2 regions of the Pseudoalteromonas sp. P1-26 genome follow, and region 1 is predicted to be linked to the other one. Evidence: riboswitches for the same ligand, from Rfam matches in the RefSeq annotation. Region 1 holds a riboswitch; the other holds the start of a gene.

Region 1 (5,698 bases):
AGGAGTTTAATATTCACTATAAATAGCATGAATAGTACTAGAAAAAAACTCTATTCAAATGAATATTTATTAAGAATCATTCCTATCTACTTTAGAAATGAAAAAACCCAGCACTAGGCTGGGTTTTCAAATTTGCGTAAAGAGTTAGATTAACGCTCTACTTTTACACGCTCAATTACAGTTACTTTCGCTTCAACACGACGGTTTTCAGCGTGAGCTTCTGGCGTATTTGCTGGGTTTTTAAGGCGCTCTTCACCTAAACCAACAGTAGTAAGACGCATTGGATCAATACCGTCTTCGATTAGTTTCTTAGCAACAGCATCAGCACGTTTCTTAGATAACCACTTGTTGTAATCAGCTTTACCTACTGATGAAGTGTGACCTTCAAGTACTACGTCAGTACCTGGGTGCTCTTTTAAGAACTTAGCAGCGCGGTCAATATCATCTAAGTATTGTTGAGATACTTTAGACGTGTTGTTAGGGAACGTGATTAGTAAGCTCTTAGTTACTTCACGATCTTCATATAATGTACAGCCAGTACCATCAACAGCGTCAGTCATTGGCGTGTTTGCACATTGGTCATCAGCATCAGGGATGTTATCGCCATCGCTATCAACTGGCTCAACCGCAACAGGAACAACTGTTGGAGCAGGTTCAACTGGCTCAGAAGCTGAGCTTTGCGCACCAAAGATATAGCTTAGGCCTAATTTAGCGCCAACATCTGTGTAACCACGGTCAAGACCTTGGTATAAAGATGTTTCAGCGTTAAACGCGAAGTTATCTGTGAAGTAGTGTTGGTAACCAGCACCTACGTTTGCGAACATTAGATCTTCGTCAACCGCATCAAGATTTTTAAGGCCGAAAATACCGTAGAATGGACCACCACCTAAGTGATATAAAGCGTCAATACCGTAACGTTTACCACTTTCAGTACCGCTAACAGAAGTACCGTCATTTAGATCAGCTTTCCAATCGAAGTCCATGTCAGCGTATTCTAAACGAGCGCTCCAGTAATCACTAAAACGGTAACCTAGCTCTAAACCCCAACCTGTAGAGTCATCAACATCAAGGCCACCTGGAGTGTAGTCGCGGACATTTTCCCAAGAATTATCATAGTAGTCGCCAAATGCGCCGATGTAGAAACCTTGCTTTTCGGCAGCGAAGCTTGAAGCACTAGTTGCAGCAAGTGCTAAAGCAATAGTAAGTGATTTTAATTTCATTGTTTCCTTCCCATTTTCACAATTAAAATTGTAGCTAAGTCAAACCAGCTCAATCAGTTTAAACAGAGTAGTCGACTAATAGTTAATCAAAACTTAACGAACTCGGTACAGAACAAAAATCTTGCCGAGTAATTTCAGTCAATTACCCAAATAATAGGTTATCTAAATAACTTTGCGTAACAATGCCTTTAGATCGCTTTGTTATGATTAGGTGAAAGCCGATTCAGCCTAATCTACTGACTTCAAAACCGATAAAAGTCCATTCCCAATTACATTATTATATTGGTTATTTTTAAATCAACAAGTTGAAAGCAACTTTATTTGTAAATTTTCGTTAAAAAGCAAAACTTTAGTGCTATTTTATTGATATAAATCATAACACTGGCAGCTAACTTGCTCAATCAACGAACACTCAGATTTAAAAAAATGAGCATTTACAATTGTTATCAACCATAAAGATTAACCCTTAAGTACCACAAAAAGTTTGGTAATTACAATCACCTTCCTTCGGAGGTTGATACCATGCCGCAAATTCTTCCTCATACTCATATGGTTTTTGAATAACTTTTAAAAACTCATTGATTGATGAACTAGATCCTGCCTTTTCATACTCAGCCAAGATCATTTCAATATTATGATTACGGGGAATGACTGCAGGATTAACAGCTCGCATTGTGCTGTAACTTTCAGCTGATGTTCTGAGCCTCCATTTTGAAACCCATTCTTTTAAATTAGAATCTATAACAAAGTCTTTCACTAAAGATTCAGTAAGTGCATTAAAAGTATTGGTGTAATCAAGTTGGTGTTGCTTCATTAACCCCAGTAACTCTGAAACTAAAGCATGATCGCCTTCTTGCTGACCAGCTAAGCCTAATTTCTGCTGCCACATAACATTAAATGCATCATTAAATTTAGCAGCAAAACCATTCACAACCGGTGAGAGTTGCTCAACGGCAGCATCTTGATCAGCAAATAAAGGGATTAAGCTTTCAGCTAAACGCGCAATATTCCAATTGGCAATATTCGGCTGATTACCAAATGCATAGCGCCCTTGATGGTCAATCGAACTAAACACCGTGTCTAAGTCAAACTGATTCATCATCGCGCAAGGACCATAGTCAATGGTTTCACCGCTAATCAAGGTATTATCGGTATTCATCACGCCATGTATAAAGCCAATTCGCATCCAGCTGATAACCAGCTCAATTTGCTTATCTAGCACGGCGGTTAAAAATTCAATATAACGCTGCTCACCCGTACTGCTAATGTCAGGAAAGTGGCAATTTATTGCGTAGTCGACTAGCTTTTCTAACCCTTCTATATCACCTTGTGTAGCTAAGTATTGAAATGAGCCAACACGGATATGACTTTTAGCTAAACGAGTGACAACTGCACCCGGGCGAGGTGGCTGGCGATATACCGTTTCGCCAGTTGTAACTACAGCTAAACAACGCGTAGTCGCGATACCAAGCGCATGAAGTGCCTCACTCATGATGTACTCACGTACAGCCGGACCAATGGCACAGCGACCATCACCACCGCGAGAGAATACCGTTGCTCCTGCGCCTTTTAGCTGTAAGTCCCACAATGTGCCATTGTGATCTGCAATAGCACCAAGCAAATGCGCTCTACCATCACCAAGACGCGGTGAAAAATGACCAAATTGATGACCTGAGTAACCAAGTGCAACCGGTGCAACATCTTTATCTATTGTTGAACCAGATAGTAATTTAGCTAAATATTCGCTGTCGTGTTTAATTTCAAAATTATCAGCTAGCTTGTCATTAAATAGCAGTAATTGTGGCTTAGCAACGGCACTCGGCATATCTTTAATAGCAAGCAGTTCACTAATATCTGTGTATCGGGTTTGCAGTTCCATAACTGTCCTTAACGTGTTGCTACACCTACACGATTATCGCCTACACCATAGGCCACTAGTTGGCTTAGAGCCTGCAAGCTGTAACCGCTTTGCTGTTGTAATTCATTGAAAAAATCTTGTGCTGCTTGTAATGACTTTTTAGTTTGTAAGCCGCCATCAATCAACTCATGGGCACGCAAGTAGGCTTCTACATCGCGAGAAAGCAAAAAAGTATCTTTACCAAGCGCTCGCAAAGCGTAAGGGCCAGTGTTGCCTCCTAATCGAGCGCCATGTTTTTTAAGATAAGCCCACAGACCAATAATATTGTCAGTTGGCCAATCTGCAATAAATTGGCTAAAACTGCCATGTTTTTCGGCAACTTCGTGAATCATGTACGCATTTTCAGGGATCGTTTGTACTTTTTTAAAATTACGAACAATTCGCTCATCACTGGCTTTTTGCTCAAGCATATCTGGCGGCATCATCAACAACTTTTCTACGCTGAAATCCCAAAACACATCACGAAAACCAGCCCATTTATTATTGATAACAGACCAATAAAAACCGCTTTGAAAGACTTTACGCGTAAACTCTTCTAACCATAAATCGTCATGCATTTTGGCAATATCAGTATCATCGAGCGGGTTTGATAACAATGCATGCAGCATTTCTTCGCTGCCTTTTCGAGATACGGCTCGCTGATAAATATCGTTAAATTTTTCCATCATTTTTCCAATTTATTTGGTTAACGCTAAGTGTACGTAAAAACACGCTTATACGTAACCATGTTGCAAAATCGGTCACTAAAAAACAAATCCTTCGCCTTGACACCTAGATGGCTAAAATGCTTTAATCGCCGCCAATACCCTATTTAACTATGTTGGCTTTAACCTTTAAAGCGAGCATAAAGGGCTGGAAGAGGTGCGTTATTCAGGTAGCGTATGGGAAGAGCACAGACTCTGTTGATCATACGTGAGGGGAATTAACGCCGAGAAGTAACACCGTTTGTGAGGTGCTTATTTCGGGCGACTGGGCTGAATCCCAGCGACTGTCACCAACAATAGCAAAGCGCTATTGATTAGTTTGGTGGAGAGCTTCTGGTCTTAGTATAATAAGGCCGTCGCGTCTTTATTATTTTAAGCCCATTCGCTCTTCGAATTATACCTTGTTCGAACGACGACATGCGGCTCCATTCAAATGTTCCCGCATAAACTCTTCGAATACCTTATAAGTTCGTGAGAGATGATCAACAATTTTGATTTAAACGACTATCCACTATGGACAGCGCTTGTCACGCCATTTTCTGAATCTGGCGAGGTCGATTACACGGCCCTTGAACAACTGGTTACTGAGCAGCAAGATGCAAATAACGGCATTTTATTGCTTGGCAGTACTGGTGAAGGACTGGCGCTTTCACTCAAAGAGCAACAAGCCATTGTTGAGCATGTTTGCCAATTAGCACCAAGTGTCCCACTCATGGTTGCTGTGGGCGGCATGAATCTTAAGCAACAAATTGCTTGGGTTGAATACTGCAACCAACTACCTATTCATGGCTACCTGTTAGGTTCACCTCTGTATGCAAAACCTGGGGTTGTTGGCCAAACACATTGGTTTGAAAGCCTACTAGACGCAAGTAACCACCCATGTATGTTGTATAACGTACCAGGACGCAGCGCAGTTGAGATTTCACCACAGGTGATCAAAAACCTTGCTGAGCACAAAAATCTTTGGGCTTTAAAAGAAGCCAGTGGCGACATTAGCAAATTTGAAGGCTTTAGAACGGCATCACCAACACTGGCCATATTTAGTGGCGACGATGCACTTATGCCATATTTTGCTCAAGCTGGTGCAAAAGGCTTAGTTTCGGTTGCCGCGAATGCTTGGCCGAGTCAAACCCATGAGTTTGTTAAACGTAGTTTAAGTGGTCAATACCCAAATCTATTCACCGATTGGTCGCAAGCAATCCAAAGTTTATTCGCTGTGGCAAATCCAATCCCAGTAAAAGTACTGATGCACCTGCAAGGTAAAATAAATACCCCGCATTTACGTCCGCCGCTTACGCATTTAGAGCTTGAGCAAACAGACAGCATCACCCACGCAAACAACACAATTTTATCTTGGAACTAAAAACAGGTTTTATCATGAGCTGGTTAGAATTATTAAACAACTTAGAATCAGGCGCAGTTCGCGCAGCAACACAAGACGAGAACGGCAACTGGCACGCCAATGTTGAAGTTAAACAAGGCATTTTAGAAGCCTTTAAAAACGGCACTAATACTGAGTTCCCTGGTGGTTTTGTTGATAAACACAACTTAGCACCACAAGGCTTTGCAGCAGATGCAGGCGTGCGTATGGTACCAGGTGGTAGCAGTGTTCGCCGTGGCGCACACGTTGCCAAAGGCACGATTATCATGCCACCAGCATATGTGAATATTGGCGCGTTCATCGACGAAGGTACTATGGTCGATAGCCACGCATTAGTGGGTTCATGCGCACAAGTGGGTAAAAATGTTCACCTAAGTGCTGCAGTACAATTAGGTGGTGTACTAGAGCCAATTGGCGCTAGCCCTGTGGTTATTGAAGATGACGCATTCATCGGCGCAGGCTGCGTTATTGTTGA
Region 2 (5,698 bases), on a different contig from region 1:
AACTTGTAACTCGCAACTCAAATCTCTATTTCAACAACGCCACATTGACAAATACCGCCGTCATTAATAACGGGCATACAAAGCGAATATACTGGGCAAACCAATAATGAGGACCGCTCGATACTTGATGCAATTTATTACCACGCTGCCATAACCAGCCAACAGTAATGAAATAGAACAGTCCCATTAAAGGTAATTGGTACTGTGTAAGCACCATAATGACTAAACCAAATAACCAGTCAAAGTTTAAGATAATCAGTGATGAGGCAATAAAAACGATTAACGTTACAAATAAGGTTGCTTTTTTACGCTCTACACTGTGGTTCTCAACTAAAAATGCTACTGGAATTTCGGTCGATGAGATGGTTGATGTCACTGAGGCAATCGACATTAAAACAAAGAATAATAAGCCAACGAGTAAACCCACTTGGCCCATAGTGCTAAACAGTTCAGGTAAAATCGCAAAAATTAACTGCCCTTCACCAACCAATTTACCGCCGCTAAATACCTCTACACCGTTATGTTGGGCAACAAAAATAGCCGGAATAATCAATAAACCCGCTAAAAAGGCTACACCGGTATCAAGCAGTGCCACAGTGCCGGTTAATTTAGGCAGGTTGGCATCTGGCTTTAAATAAGAGCCGTAAACCATCATACAACCTACACCTAACGACAGCGAAAAGAACGCTTGTCCCATTGCCGCAATAATTAAGTTTGCATCAAGAATTTGACTAAAATCTGGCACTAAATAGGCTGCAAAGCCATCCATAGCACCATCTAAGGTGGCGATATAAGCAATTAACGCCACTAATAACACTAGCAATAATGGCATTAAGCGGCGTGACCAAGTTTCGATACCTGATTTAACGCCTTTTAAAATAATACTCGCTGTAAGAATAAGCATCAGTGGCGTAAACACAAAATTACGTGCCATAGAGTCACTGTGTAAAAAGTTACTTAACTCAGTAAAACCAAAGAAGCTTGCGACTGGCTCGAGCGCATAAGCGAGCATCCACCCGGCAACTATCGAATAAAAGCTCAGCATTACAACCGCACCAAACAGGCCAATATAACCAGCTGCTGCCCCCACTTTAGGCGCTGTGTCTTGCCATGCGTTAGATAATGCTTTTACTGGATTCGCTTGCGCTTGGTGGCCTAAATACAGCTCAGTATAAAGAGCCGGAAGCGCCAATAAGAAGATAACAATGAAGTAAACAAGTAAAAATGCACCGCCGCCATGGTTTGCCGCTTGTGTTGGAAAGCCCCAAATATTACCTAAACCTACCGCCGCACCAGAAGCTGCTAAAACGAAACCTAATCGACTTTGAAAGCCGTCACGAACTTGTGCCATACATCTACAAATCTGTTATTATTTTTCATCATTAAACCATAATTACAGTCAACTGCGTAAACTATTTGCGTTTGTTCATGCCTATAAATGTGCATCTGCTGTAAAAATAAACAAAACTAAATACGAGCCTTCGTGTAAGCGTTAAACCATGAGCTGTGACTACTTTTCGAATACTCTTATCATCGAGCAACAAAGCCAAATAACGGTCAAAAAAATTATGCTGATGGATGCAACACATATTGATGTTGAAAGATTACCCCTTGATAAATTACTCAGTGAGTTTGAATTAAGCGTGCTTGAAAAACGCAAAGTTCCTAGCGCTAAGCAAGAGTACTTAGCGACTCGCCTAACGTTAAAGTATTTGTATCAACATGCTTACCCTAGTGATGATTTAGCTCTCAATGAAATATCAAGCCAGTTTAATGACAAAGACAGTAAGCTCAAATTACATACAAAACGCAGAGAACCTGTGTGGGCCTGTTTATCACATTCAAATGGTTTAATTGGCGCAGCCCTTAACCCCGAACAGCAGCGATTTGGTTTTGATATTGAACAAAGCAGTAAGCCTCGCCCTTTTATCAAACTCGCAAAGCATTTTTATCATCAAGATGAAGTTGACTTAATTAGCCGTTTTGACGCTCCCGATGAACAGGCACAGTGCTTTTTTAGAATTTGGACATTAAAAGAGTCGCTTGCCAAAGCAAGTGCTCAGCCAATTGCGAAACTACTTGCTCCTAATGTATTTGAAGAATTGAGCAAACATAATTTCAGCGCGAGTAGTAACTCTGTTGAAGGCTTTGATATAAGTGTTGTGGCACAAAAAAGCACTGACTGGCAGTGCTCTTTTATTAATTTTAACGACTTACGCCGCGACTTGGCTTTCTAATAGTCGGCTGTGAATAGCCTGCACGACTTCATCTGACTCACTTTGCTCAACTAAGAAGCACAGGTTATGTTTACTTGCACCGTGGCAAATTAAACGAATATTAAAATCACTCAATACCTGCATTAAGTTCATTTCTTGCTGACGTAATTGAATTTCAGAACCAATTAAAGCCACCAGCGTTAAGTTATTCTCAACCGACACATGACAAAACTCAGAAAGCTTATCTAAACAAGCTTGATCAAGCTCAGGGCGTGATGCATTTGGTGCGTTATCTAAAGTGATTGCAACACTGATCTCGGAGGTAGTAACCAAATCAACCGAAATATTAAACTCACTTAAAATGGTGAAAACACGCGCTAAGAAACCACTCGCTAGGAGCATTTCAGGGCTTTTAACCGTTAACAGAATTTGGTTTTTACGCTGTGTTACGGCACGAATACCTGGTTGCTGAGATTTTTCTTTTTCAATCCATGTACCACCTAACTGCGGTTCACGGCTTGAACCAACAAACACACTAATATGGCTACGGCTTGCAGGTAAAATGGTTGCCGGGTGCAGTACTTTTGCACCAAACGTTGCCATTTCTGCCGCTTCATCAAAGCTTAAGCGTGCAATTGGGCTTGCTTTAGCGCATAAACGCGGATCAGTACTGAAAATACCCACAACATCGGTCCAAATATGCACGCTTTTTGCGTTAATTGCTTCAGCGAGTAATGCAGCACTGTAATCTGAACCACCACGCCCTAAAGTGGTCGTTTGATTGTGCTCATTGCTTCCAATAAAACCTTGAGTTACCACAACATGGTCATCAAGTAATGGCACTAAATGCTCTTTAGCAGCCGCAGCGGTTGCTGCAACATTTGGGGTAGCTTTAGCAAATTGGCTATCTGTTTTTAGCACTTTACGTACATCAAAACGAACCGCATCAAGACCTTGCCCACGTAATACTTGAGTAAATAAATACGATGACAAACGCTCGCCAAAGCTCAGTAGTTCATCTTGATCTGCTACTGACTTAGCCCCGTCTGATGCTAGCTTTTGAAAAGCCTTAAGCGTTTCATTAAAGCCATGTGCTAAATCAGCATCCAGTGACAGCTCTGCCAAGATTGCTTCTTGAATGGCGACAACGCCAGTAATATGCTCATCACGTTCAGCCGCACTCAAATCAGCTTTACACAATGCAACTAAATGATTGGTCACGCCTGCACTGGCACTCACAGCAACAATACGTACTTGATTATCAGCACAAATAATTTCTGCACAGCGGCTCATAGCATCAAAGTTAGCTACACTGGTGCCACCAAATTTTGCAACAACGTAATCTGATTTTGTGTTGGCGGCTAATTGGGTATTCATGTCGTCTCCTTTTGTGGAAAACTATCCACAGTAATTCAAGAAGAACTCGGCAAGGGGGTGCTTTGAAAATAAAGAGTAGTCCATGCCAGAAGCTCTCCACCTAGTTTGGTGACAGTTTTGAGGATTCAGCCCCATAAACCGAAAAATAACCGTGACGTCCGGTTAATTTTCTCGGCGAGTACTTCCCTCATTAATGGTCATCGGCGTTCGTCACCTCACATTAATTACCTAAGTATCGCACCTCTTCTGAATGTTAAGTTAACACCTGGTTAAAATAACAAAGCCTGCTGTTAAAAGCAGGCTTCGAAAGTTAACGTTTAGACGTCTAGCTGTCAAGTTGTTTTATGAAATTAAACTGCCCGCTAAGTGCGAACCGTAATAACCAACGGTATAAGCAATTAATAAATAAACCGACATTTTAAGATAGCTCATAAAGGTCAGTGCCTTAACCTTACTCATGGCAATAATACCTGCCGCAGAGCCGATAATAAGCATTGAGCCACCTACCCCAGTTGCGTAAGTAAACGACAGCCATTGCTGAGGACTCATCACAATATCAGCTTTTAAAAGTGCTGCAGTTAGAGGTACGTTATCTACCGCCGCTGATAATAGCCCCATCAAGTAGTTGGCATATTCCGGTGCCATCAACTCATATAAGTGAGTAAATTTAGCAAGCATACCAACTTCTTTTAATGCGCCAACCAGCAATAACACACCAACGAAGAACAATAAGGTGTCGTATTCAATTTCACGAATATAATCGATGATTTTTTTGTTAACGTCTTTTTTGCGCATTAAGAATTGCGCAACCAAAAACATCAGAGATAAACCAAATAAAAAAGTTAATAACGGCGGCACACTATAAAGCACACTCAAAGTTAACGTAGCAATAATCGTCGAGAAGAAGATAACCGCAATGGTAATATCTGTCTTTTCGATACGACGGGCTGCTTGTTTTTCAAACACAACATTACCCGACATACCCACCGACAACATCGCCGCGAGCAGTGCAACACTTGTCAGTGCAGGGGCAATTAATAATAGTAGATTAGCAATCGTGACTTTTTCGTCTAAGAAAATCATCAGGGTTGTAACATCACCCGTGATCAACGACACCCCACCCGAATTAACACTAAATACAATTAAGGTCGCATATTTTATTAATTTTTTAGGATCTAACTTAAGTGACATCACCACCGCAAGCGAGATTAAAGTTGCAGTTATGTTGTCTGATATTGATGAAAATAGAAACGCAAACCCACCAATCAGAAACATCAGCTTTCGTTCACTGATTTGATTTGGCATAATTTTATGAACAATATTCTGGATAAAACCTTTAGAGTTTAAATACGCTACAAAGGTCATCGCAGCCATTAAGAACAGCCACAAAGTCGCGATTTCTAATATGTTGTGATCCAGTTGATGTTGTATTGTTTCTGGGCTTTGCCCATGAATTGGAGAGATAAATAAGATAATCCAGCATAAAGTGCCAAAAAAAAGCGTCGTTTTGGCCTTGTTTACATGGATAATATCCTCTATAACGATAAGCAAAAATGCCACCGCTATCAGGGTTAGGATAAGTGGGGTTACCATGGTGTTTGAACAACCTTTATAATAATGTAAAAATTGTAAGTCGAGTGTTTCGGCGCGGATTCTAGCAGCATAGAAAGCATAAAACTATTCTCAATTACATAATTTAATACTAATCGCTAACACCAAAGTCTGAATTTACTGGAGCCTTATGATCCCAGCTAAAAAGTTATTAAATACCCTTACTGAACATTGGGGGGTGTTAGAACTGCTATTTAAACGTTTTAAGATGGCTGATTTCAGCTTGAAAGACGTACAAAATGCGATAAAACAAAAACAACCTTCATGGTCAAATGAACGCATTTATAAAGAGACAAATCGTTTATTGAATCAAGATATTATCATTCCACTGGCAAAATCATCGCAGTTAGAAATCAACCGCGCGATCGCCGATTTTGCGACTTTCTTGCTACAAGAAGAACACTTAGGTCTTGCCCAAGAAATTAGTGTGCTTGTTGATGATTTAGCTCGCCTTGGTAATCGCCTTGCTAAAGCCGGTGAAATTGAAGATTACG

The links. Region 1 has a riboswitch for lysine ahead of dapA (4-hydroxy-tetrahydrodipicolinate synthase). Riboswitches for the same ligand answer to the same signal wherever they lie in the genome.
Region 2: another riboswitch for lysine. It lies ahead of lysC (lysine-sensitive aspartokinase 3); the one in region 1 lies ahead of dapA (4-hydroxy-tetrahydrodipicolinate synthase).

The regions. Positions count from the first base shown of each region.
Region 1 is NZ_LKDX01000005.1:34,523-40,220, reverse strand. It holds gene AN394_RS04390 (OmpA family protein) at 150-1,220, opposite strand; gene AN394_RS04385 (YdiU family protein) at 1,687-3,099, opposite strand; gene AN394_RS04380 (DNA-3-methyladenine glycosylase I) at 3,108-3,803, opposite strand; lysine riboswitch at 3,987-4,183, shown strand; gene dapA (4-hydroxy-tetrahydrodipicolinate synthase) at 4,321-5,205, shown strand; gene AN394_RS04370 (2,3,4,5-tetrahydropyridine-2,6-dicarboxylate N-succinyltransferase) at 5,220-5,698, shown strand, end outside.
Region 2 is NZ_LKDX01000004.1:29,430-35,127, reverse strand. It holds gene AN394_RS03695 (sodium-dependent transporter) at 26-1,351, opposite strand; gene AN394_RS03690 (4'-phosphopantetheinyl transferase superfamily protein) at 1,500-2,237, shown strand; gene lysC (lysine-sensitive aspartokinase 3) at 2,214-3,593, opposite strand; lysine riboswitch at 3,675-3,847, opposite strand; gene nhaD (sodium:proton antiporter NhaD) at 3,936-5,186, opposite strand; gene AN394_RS03675 (hypothetical protein) at 5,335-5,698, shown strand, end outside.